DNA from 3 places in the Klebsiella sp. NPDC088457 genome. Region 3 is predicted to be linked to each of the others. Evidence: predicted binding sites of a transcription regulator. Region 3 holds the regulator's gene; each other region holds the start of a gene.
What was found. The regulator ArgR, encoded in region 3, controls arginine synthesis, uptake and breakdown. The targets are predictions, from matches to a motif close to ANTGAATAAAAATACANT.
Positions count from the first base shown of each region.

Region 1: a site for ArgR is predicted at 1,258-1,275, ahead of argA (amino-acid N-acetyltransferase). Genes of this name have one in related genera too.
Region 2: a site for ArgR is predicted at 1,875-1,892, ahead of argC (N-acetyl-gamma-glutamyl-phosphate reductase). Genes of this name have one in related genera too.

Region 1 covers NZ_JBJDNH010000029.1:38,745-42,000, reverse strand. Annotated here, with positions in the region: gene argA (amino-acid N-acetyltransferase) at 1-1,224, opposite strand, end outside; gene amiC (N-acetylmuramoyl-L-alanine amidase AmiC) at 1,453-2,706, shown strand; gene cobD (threonine-phosphate decarboxylase CobD) at 2,724-3,256, shown strand, end outside.
Region 2 covers NZ_JBJDNH010000048.1:9,551-12,806, forward strand. Annotated here, with positions in the region: gene argB (acetylglutamate kinase) at 1-749, opposite strand, end outside; gene argC (N-acetyl-gamma-glutamyl-phosphate reductase) at 756-1,760, opposite strand; gene argE (acetylornithine deacetylase) at 1,940-3,091, shown strand.
Region 3 covers NZ_JBJDNH010000028.1:44,861-48,116, reverse strand. Annotated here, with positions in the region: gene ACI2JR_RS18050 (barstar family protein) at 1-273, shown strand, start outside; gene yhcN-B (DUF1471 family stress response protein YhcN-B) at 323-589, opposite strand; gene yhcN (peroxide/acid stress response protein YhcN) at 691-954, opposite strand; gene argR (transcriptional regulator ArgR) at 1,311-1,781, opposite strand; partial or broken gene mdh (malate dehydrogenase) at 2,197-3,134, shown strand; gene degS (outer membrane-stress sensor serine endopeptidase DegS) at 3,188-3,256, opposite strand, start outside.

The DNA of each region.
Region 1 (3,256 bases), on a different contig from region 3:
GAACCAGTGAATGCTGCGGGTGGTGAGGACAAACAGTTTGCTCAACCCCATCTGCTTCGCCTGGGCAGCAATGCGGTTCAGCAGCATCTCCCCGCGCGATGAGCTGCGGTAATCCGGATGCACCGCGACGCAGGCCATCTCACCGATTTTTTCTTCCGGGAACGGATAGAGCGCGGCGCAGGCAATTGTCGTGTTATCGCGCTGAATGATGGTGAATTTATCTATTTCCATCTCCAGCTGCTCGCGGGAACGGCGCACCAGAATCCCCTGTTGCTCCAGCGGGCTGATCAGTTCAAGGATACCGCCAATATCGTTAATGGTGGCGCGGCGAATCTGCTCGGCGCTTTCCATGACGATCTGGGTCCCGATACCGTCGCGTGAGAACAGCTCCTGCAGTAACGCCCCATCTTCCTGGTAGCTGATCAGGTGGCAGCGCCGCACGCCGCTGCGGCAGGCCTTCACCGCGCCTCGCAGGAAACGCACCGTACCGGAGTTGTAATCTTCCTCCGCTTCCAGCTCTTCCACGCGAGCCTGCGCTTCGTTAGGAAACAGTTCGGAAACGATAACGCCATCCTGGTTATAGACGCCCTGCGACGAACAGAAGCCGATCATTTTTTCGGCCTTCAGCTTAATGGCCAGCTGAGTGGCAATCTCTTCCGAGGTCAGATTGAAGCTTTCGCCAGTAACCGAAACGGCAACCGGCCCCATCAGGACGATCGCGCCGTTATCCAGCTGGCGATGAATGGCCTCTTCATCAATACGGCGAATACGCCCGCTGTGGCAATAATCGACGCCATCGTCGACCCCCAGCGGCTGGGCGATAATAAAGTTGCCGCTCACCACGTTGATATGCGCGCCCTGCAGCGGGGTGTTATTCAGGCTCATCGACAGACGGGCGGTAATTTCCAGCTGCAGCATGCCCGCCGCCTGCTTAACCAGTTCGAGGGTTTTGCTATCCGTCACGCGGGTCTGTTTATGATAGATCGGCTCGTGATGGTGCTCCGCCAGGTTAGCGTCGATCTGTGGACGCGCGCCATAGACCACCACCAGGCGGATGCCCAGGCTATGCAAAAGGCCAATGTCATTGACAATGCTGGAGAAATTCTCATGCTCAATGGCTTCGCCGCCCAGCATGATGACAAACGTTTTCCCCCGATGGGCGTTAATGTAGGGGACAGAATGGCGGAATCCTTCTACCAGTTCGGTGCGACGTTCCTTCACCATGACACAACCCTCAATGCATGATTATTCGTAATAAGTGTATTTTTATTCTGTTTTGCTATTAAACGCAAGCCCAAATTTGCGGCAAAACTGATAAAAATCTGTGACCCAAAGCGTGCTGTCAAAGATTGTTTACCCTTTTATAGATGACAGGTTATGCGGCTTTCGTTAAAGTTTCCGGTCAATCTGTTCGTTTTGGGTTCAAATACGTCTTTATTGCTTGGGAGTGGCATGCCGGGATACAAGTCAGGGTTAAGCCGTCGTCGCTTTTTACAGGGGGCGGGCGCTATGTGGTTAATGAGCGTCAGTCCGGTAGGTTTCGCTGCCGTTGCGCAGGTCGTTGCCGTGCGCGTCTGGCCGTCGTCGACCTACACGCGCGTCACGCTAGAATCCAATCACGTGCTGAAATACCGGCAGTTTGCTTTAAGCAATCCGGAGCGGCTGGTTGTGGATCTGGAAGGGGTCAATCTGAACTCGGTGCTGAAAGGCATGGGCACCAGTATCCGCGACGACGATCCCTATATTAAGTCCGCCCGCGTCGGCCAGTTTGATCCGCAAACCGTGCGCATGGTATTTGAACTCAAGCAAGACGTGAAACCGCAGCTCTTCGCCCTCGCGCCGGTGGCGGGCTTTAAAGAACGTCTGGTGATGGATCTCTACCCGTCCACGGCGACGGATGTACAGGATCCGCTGCTGGCGCTGCTGGAAGATTACAACAAAGGCGATCTTGAGCGGCAGGTGCCGCCGGCGGAAAGCGGGCCTAAGCCGGGCAAAGCCGGGCGCGACCGGCCAATCGTTATTATGCTCGATCCGGGTCACGGCGGCGAAGACTCCGGCGCGGTGGGGAAATATCGTACCCGCGAGAAAGACGTGGTGCTGCAGATTGCTCGCCGGTTACGGGCGTTGATCGAGAAAGAGGGCAATATGAAGGCCTACATGACCCGCAACGAGGATGTCTTTATTCCGTTGAAGGTCCGCGTCGCGAAGGCGCAAAAACAGCGCGCCGACCTGTTCGTCTCGATTCACGCTGATGCCTTCACCAGCCGGCAGCCGCGCGGCTCTTCGGTGTTCGCGCTGTCCACCAAAGGCGCCACCAGTACCGCCGCGAAATACCTGGCGCAAACCCAGAACGCCTCCGACCTGGTGGGCGGCGTCAGCAAGAGCGGCGACCGCTATGTCGACCATACAATGTTCGACATGGTGCAATCGCTGACCATCGCCGATAGCCTGAAGTTTGGTAAAGCGGTGCTGCAAAAAATGGGCAGGATTAACGATCTGCATAAGAACCAGGTTGAGCAGGCGGGCTTCGCGGTGCTGAAAGCGCCGGATATCCCGTCGATTCTGGTGGAAACGGCGTTTATCAGCAACGTCGAGGAAGAGCGCAAGCTGAAAACGGCTACCTTCCAGCAGCAGGTCGCGGAGTCGATTCTGGCGGGCATTAAGGCCTACTTTGCCGATAGCGCCACCCTGGCAAGGCTCGGCTAACCACACAGGAGCGGGCGATGGCCCTACTGAAGAGCGCGCACGGCGGCAATATCCGGGAGGCCGCCGCGCTGCTGGGCATCAACCCGGAGCAACTGCTGGATTTTAGCGCCAATATTAATCCCTTAGGGATGCCGGAAAGCTTAAAGCGCGCGCTCATCGACAATCTTGCGCGGGCGGAACGCTACCCTGACGTCGAATATCAACAGTTGCACGCCGCGCTGGCCGCGCATCATCAGATTCCCGCTTCCTGGATCCTCGCTGGCAATGGCGAAACCGAATCTATTTTCACCCTCGTTAACGGCCTCAGGCCGCGCCGGGCGATGATTGTCAAACCCGGCTTTGCCGAGTATCGCCGTGCGCTGCAGGCGGCGGGGTGCGCCATTGAGGAGTTTGCGCTACGTGAAGAGGAGGGCTGGCAGCTGAGCGGGAGGATGCTGCACGCGCTGACGCCAGAGCTGGATTGTCTGTTCCTCTGTACGCCCAACAACCCCACCGGCTTGCTGCCGGAGCGCCCGCTGCTGGAAGCGATTGCCGCGCGCTGTCAGGCGCT
Region 2 (3,256 bases), on a different contig from region 3:
GTACCGTTAAACAATGCCGGCAGTTGCTCCGCATGGCGCCAGGAGGCGATATCCACCGGGCGACCGAGGGTACGCGCGGCATCCAGCGCGGCATTTACCTTGACGATCATCCCGTCGGTAATAATGCCTTGTTCGATCAGCTGCTCCGCCTTCGCGGCGGTCATTTCCGCAATACGCTGGCCTTTGCCATCGAGAATGCCGCTGACATCGGAAAGCAGGATCAGGTCCGCGCCGAGCGTCGCCGCCAGCGCGGTGGCCGCCTGGTCAGCGTTCACGTTCATCAGTTGCCCTTCATCCGTCACGCCGATAGAGCTGACCACCGGCAGGTAGCCGCCCGCCAGCAGCGTGTTAATCAGGGCCGGCGAACCCGGCTGCGCCAGGCCAACGTGGCCCAGCTCTTCATCAAGCTGAGTCACCTTAACGCTATCGCCATCGCCGAGGAACAGACCCACCGAAGCAAGATGATGTTTTTTCGCCCATGCCAGCAGCGTCTTATTGGCGGTCCCCGCCAGCGCGCCGGTAATAATATCGATTTGATCCGCTGGCGTGACCCGCAGACCATTTTTCTTATTCACCGGCAGATTGAGCTGTTTCATCAGCTCATCTACCACACAGCCGCCGCCGTGCACAATAATCAGCGGGCGATGATGCGTTTCACGGTAGTTAACCAGCGCGGTAAACAGACGCTCCAGCGCCTCTTCGCTATCGAGTAACACGCCGCCGAGTTTGATAATTAATGGGTTCATCATCACACCTTAAATAAGAGACTGCGTCTCAGCAAAGCCGAAACGAATATTCGCGCACTGGACTGCCTGCGCCGCCGCGCCTTTCAGCAGATTATCTTCTGCCGCTACGACGATAATATGTTGGTCCTGAACCGCAAAACCGATATCACAGAATGGCAGACCTACGACGTTTTTCAATGCGGGAACGCCTTTATCGTATAAACGCACCAGCGGTTTATCGGCATAGGCCTGTTGGAAAGCGTCGGCAATCTGCTCTTTGCTGACGCCAGGCTGCAGACGGCAGGTGATGGTTTCCAGAATCCCACGCTTAAAGTTGCCGAGATGCGGGGTGAAAATCACCTCCGCGCCAAGATGGGTCGAGATTTCCGGATGGTGGCGATGATTAAACACGCCGTACGGCTGCAGGCTCACTTCACAGAAGCTATTGCCGATCGCCGCTTTACGACCCGCGCCGCTGACGCCGCTGGTCGCGTTGATCACCGGCCACTGGGTAAGATCCAGCAGCCCCGCATCGATCAGCGGTTTTAACGACAGCTGAGCCGCCGTCGGATAACAGCCCGGGACGGCGACTAAATTCGCCTCTTTCAGTTTGTCGACGCTCCACTCGGCCAGACCATAGACCGCCTGCTCGAGCAGCTCCGGATGCTGATGAGTAAAGCCGTAATATTTTTCATAGAACGCGCCGTCGTTGACGCGAAAGGCACCGGACAGGTCAAACACCACGCAGCCTGCGGCAAGGAACTGCGGCGCCAGGTCGTGGCTCACTTCATGGGCGGTCGCGAGGAAGACCACATCCACCCCGGCGCTAAATTCGCTGATATCTGACATCGGCTGCAGCGGCAAATCCACGATGCCTTTCAGCTGCGGATGCAAATCGGAAATGAATTTCCCTGCATCATTGCTTTGCGCGGAGACCGTCAAAGCGGTTATGGTCATATGAGGATGGCGATTTACATAGGTCACTAGCTCTGCGCCGGCATAACCGCTGGCACCCACAATCAGCGTATTCAACATCGGGGCTCTTCACCTTCTTACGTCATATTTGCCCAGGAAGCGTCACTCTTCCTCACCCTGTTAAGCCGTAAGAGCCTGGCCCTACATTCTGTGGGTTTTCTTACGCTCAACGATAATGTATTTTTATTCATAAATACTGCATGAATATTGATACTATCATGACCCGAGGTGTGTCAACAATGAAAAACAATTTACCGCCCTTTATCGAGATTTACCGCGCATTGATCGCCACACCTTCCATCAGCGCAACCGAAGAGGCGCTGGATCAAAGCAATGAGACTTTAATCAATTTACTGGCTGGCTGGTTCCGCGAAATTGGCTTCAATGTCGAAGTTCAGCCGGTACCGGATACGCGCAATAAATTCAACATGCTGGCCAGTACCGGCCACGGTGCCGGCGGCCTGCTGCTCGCCGGGCATACCGATACCGTGCCGTTTGACGACGGCCGCTGGACTCGCGATCCCTTTGTGCTCACCGAACACGACAATAAGCTGTACGGTCTCGGCACTGCCGACATGAAAGGCTTCTTCGCCTTTATTCTCGATGCCCTGCGCGATGTTGACGTCAGTAAGCTGAAAAAACCGCTCTACATCCTGGCTACCGCCGATGAAGAGACCAGCATGGCCGGCGCCCGCTACTTTGCCGAAACCACGCAGCTGCGCCCGGACTGCGCCATTATCGGTGAACCCACCTCTCTGCAGCCGGTACGGGCGCATAAAGGCCATATCTCCACCGCCGTGCGCGTTCAGGGCCAGTCCGGCCACTCCAGCGATCCCGCACGCGGGGTGAACGCCATCGAATTAATGCATGATGCCATTGGTCGTATCATGCAGCTGCGCGATTCGCTGAAAGAACGCTATCACTACGCTGCTTTCACCGTGCCGTACCCAACGCTCAACCTCGGATCGCTGCACGGCGGCGACGCCTCAAACCGCATCTGCGCCTGCTGCGAGCTGCATATGGATATTCGCCCGCTGCCGGGTATGACTCTCAACGATCTCAACGGACTGCTGGATGAAGCGCTGGCGCCGGTGAGCGAACGCTGGCCGGGCCGCCTGACCGTCTCCGAGCTGCATCCGCCGATTCCTGGCTATGAATGCCCGCCGGATCATCAGCTGGTTCAGGTGGTCGAAAAGCTGCTCGGCGCGCAAACCGAGGTGGTGAACTACTGTACCGAAGCGCCGTTTATTCAGACGCTGTGCCCGACCCTGGTTTTAGGCCCCGGTTCCATTAATCAGGCCCACCAGCCGGATGAATATCTGGAAACCCGCTTTATTAAGCCGACCCGGGAGCTGATCGCCCAGGTCGTGCATCATTTCTGCTGGCATTAAAACAGCCCGCTCCCGCCTCTTTCAGCCGGGGCGGGACGGTGATATTTGTCACATTTCCATAAGCAACGCTTATCAGGCGACGCCTGAGTTAAATTTCGCAAATTGCCGCCATTTATTCGTTTGCTGAAGCGATTTCGCAACAATTGACGTGGGGGTTTTTACGTG
Region 3 (3,256 bases):
ACTATCTATACATTTGATTTTGATGACATAGCCGAACAGCAGGATTTCTATCGTGAGTTTTCACGTACCTTCGCGCTCAATCGTGAAAAGGTCAACAATCTCGATTCACTGTGGGAGACGGTGATGGGCGGCCTGCTGCCATTACCGCTCGAAATTGAGTTTATTCACTTAAGCGATAAGCAGCGTCGGCGTTTTGGCGCCTTAATATTGCTGTTTGATGAAGCTGAAGAAGAGCTGGAAGGGGAGTTACGCTTTAACGCCCGACAGGCATAAAAAAGCCCCCGACAGGCGGGGGCAAGTCGTCGGATAAGACGACGAGGGTTTATTTGTACAACTCAGCCGTAGCGTGCCAGGTATCCCCGGTACGGGCTTCAATAATACGGTAGCTGCTTGCGCCTTCTTTTTCGGCTTTAGCCGCCAGTTCGTGGCGCATATCCATCGGGGCACTGCCTACCTGAGAAACAGAGATGGTGCCCATAGGTTGCAGGTTTTGCGCCTGTTCCGCGTTGACCTGATGTACGGCGGCGCTGGCGCCGAAAGAGAGTACGGAAGCCAGGCCCAGGGATGCGATGATCATTGCACTTTTCATAATTTTTACTCCAACCATATTGTTGCAGCGGCGGGAGGTTTCTTATGGACCTGGGCCGCTGGAAATTTTGTATTCAGTTGATTACCGACAATTGTTAACGCTTATTTATAAAGCTCAGCCGTCGCGTGCCAATGGTCACCGGTACGGGCTTCGATAATGCGATAGGAAGAAGCACCTTCTTCTTGTGCTTTTTTGTTCAGCATTTCATGCATATCCATCGGGGAAGCACTCACCGCGCCGACGGAAACCGTACCGATTGCCTGGCGACCTTGCGCCTGCTCGCTGTTGATAGAATCAGCGGCGAAAGCGCCAAAGGAGAGAACAGACAGGATGCTGAGTGCAGCGACAGTTGTTTTGATTTTCATGATGTTCACCTCGTCGAAACTTATTATTGAGGGCTCTTCGTTTCGTGACCCTCATCACAAAATCAAGTATACACTAATCACTAAAAATATTAATACCGTGCTAATGATTGTTTGCGTAAATAATTACAAAGAATTGTCTTTTTTATAACGTATAAGAATTAGAAATGTCATTTATTGGCCAGGATTGGTGGTTATAGCCAATAAAATCATAATGATAGGTGATTTTGATATTTTGTGCGCTTCTGACCCTGTCATTCAGTAAAGGAATGTATAGAGGCGAAAAACCACACTAAATGTTAAAGGAATGCTGCATTTTTGAGGGGGCCCTCTGGTGGCAGCGACCAGAGGGGGGACGCCTAGAGTTCCTGTTCGAACAGAACGAGAATGGCATCGTGCAGATCTTTGACGGTGAAACCTCTGGCCGGGGTGGTAAAGATCGTGTCATCACCGGCGATGCTGCCGAGAATACCTTCCGCTTTGCCAAGAGAGTCCAGCAGGCGGGCAATCAGCTGCGCAGCCCCCGGGCTGGTATGGATAACCACCACGGCATCGTTATAGTCGATATCCAGCACCAGGTTTTTCAGTGGGCTGGAGGTCGTCGGGACGCCGAGCTCGGCAGGCAGGCAATAGACCATCTCCATTTTGGCGTTACGGGTACGAACCGCACCAAATTTTGTCAGCATGCGGGAGACTTTCGATTGGTTGATATTATCGAATCCCTGCTCCTGCAGCGCCTGGACGATTTCACCTTGAGAGCTGAATTTTTCTTCTTTAAGCAGCAGTTTAAACGCTTTAACCAGTTCTTCTTGTTTTGCCGAACTTCGCATAAGTCACCCAGATTATGGTGGTAAAAACAACATCATTATGCATAACAATGAATTTTTATGCAAATAATCCGCAAGGGGATAAAGTAAATAATGTTATGAAGGGGGCATATTTTAGCAAATAACCCTGATAAGGAACATGCCTTCATCACAGCGCGTAAATAGCTGTAAAAGTAAATTAAATGTTATGAGAATGGTGTTGTTTTGCCGAGCGAGCTGGGTGTATTGTAACCAATAGTCGATCCGGTACTCGGTTTTGCTGGATGGTCAGTCTCAGGGATGAAAATGCGAAGCGGATGCATCGCTGCGCACCAGAACGCATTCTTCAACCATACTTATTGTAATTGTTCATCTTGTGAATTAAGGTCCAGGCGACGGAGTAACGAAAGACGATATTAACCATAATAAGGAGTTTAGGATGAAAGTTGCAGTCCTCGGCGCCGCTGGTGGAATAGGCCAGGCGCTTGCCTACTACTTAAGACCCAACTGCCTTCAGGTTCAGAACTCTCGTTGTACGACATCGCTCCGGTAACGCCGGGCGTGGCGGTTGATCTTAGCCATATCCCTACCGACGTAAAAATCAAAGGTTTTTCCGGTGAAGACGCCACCCCGGCGCTTGTCGGGGCAGACGTGGTGCTGATTTCCGCTGGCGTAGCCCGTAAGCCAGGTATGGATCGCTCCGATTTATTTAACGTCAACGCCGGTATCGTGAAGAATCTGGTGCAACAGATTGCCAAAACCAGCCCGCACGCCTGCATCGGTATCATTACCAACCCGGTGAACACCACCGTGGCGATTGCGGCGGAAGTGCTGAAGAAAGCGGGCGTTTACGATAAGAACAAACTGTTTGGCGTGACTACGCTGGATATCATCCGCTCGAATACCTTTGTGGCTGAGCTGAAAGGTAAATCCGCATCAGACGTCGAAGTGCCGGTTATCGGCGGCCACTCCGGCGTCACCATCCTGCCACTGCTGTCACAGATTGCTGGCGTGAGCTTCAGCGAACAAGAAGTGGCCGATCTGACAAAACGCATTCAGAACGCCGGTACCGAAGTGGTTGAAGCCAAGGCCGGTGGCGGCTCGGCGACGCTCTCCATGGGTCAGGCGGCAGCCCGTTTCGGTCTCTCCTTAGTCCGCGCCATGCAGGGTGAAAAAGGGGTGGTAGAATGCGCCTATGTTGAAGGCGATGGGCAGTACGCGCGCTTCTTCTCGCAGCCGTTATTGCTGGGGAAAAATGGTATCGAAGAGCGTCAGACTATCGGTAAGCTCAGTCCCTTTGAACAACAGGCGCTGGAAGGCATGCTGGATACGCTGAAGAAAGATATCGCTCTGGGCGAAGATTTCGTTAATAAATAAGATAACGATGTGCTGGAAAAACCGGAGCCATGGCTCCGGTTTTTTTATGATGGCTAGTTGGTCGCCGGATATTCCTGAACGGCGATATGCAGGGTGATTTTCTTATCGTCACGCATGATAAC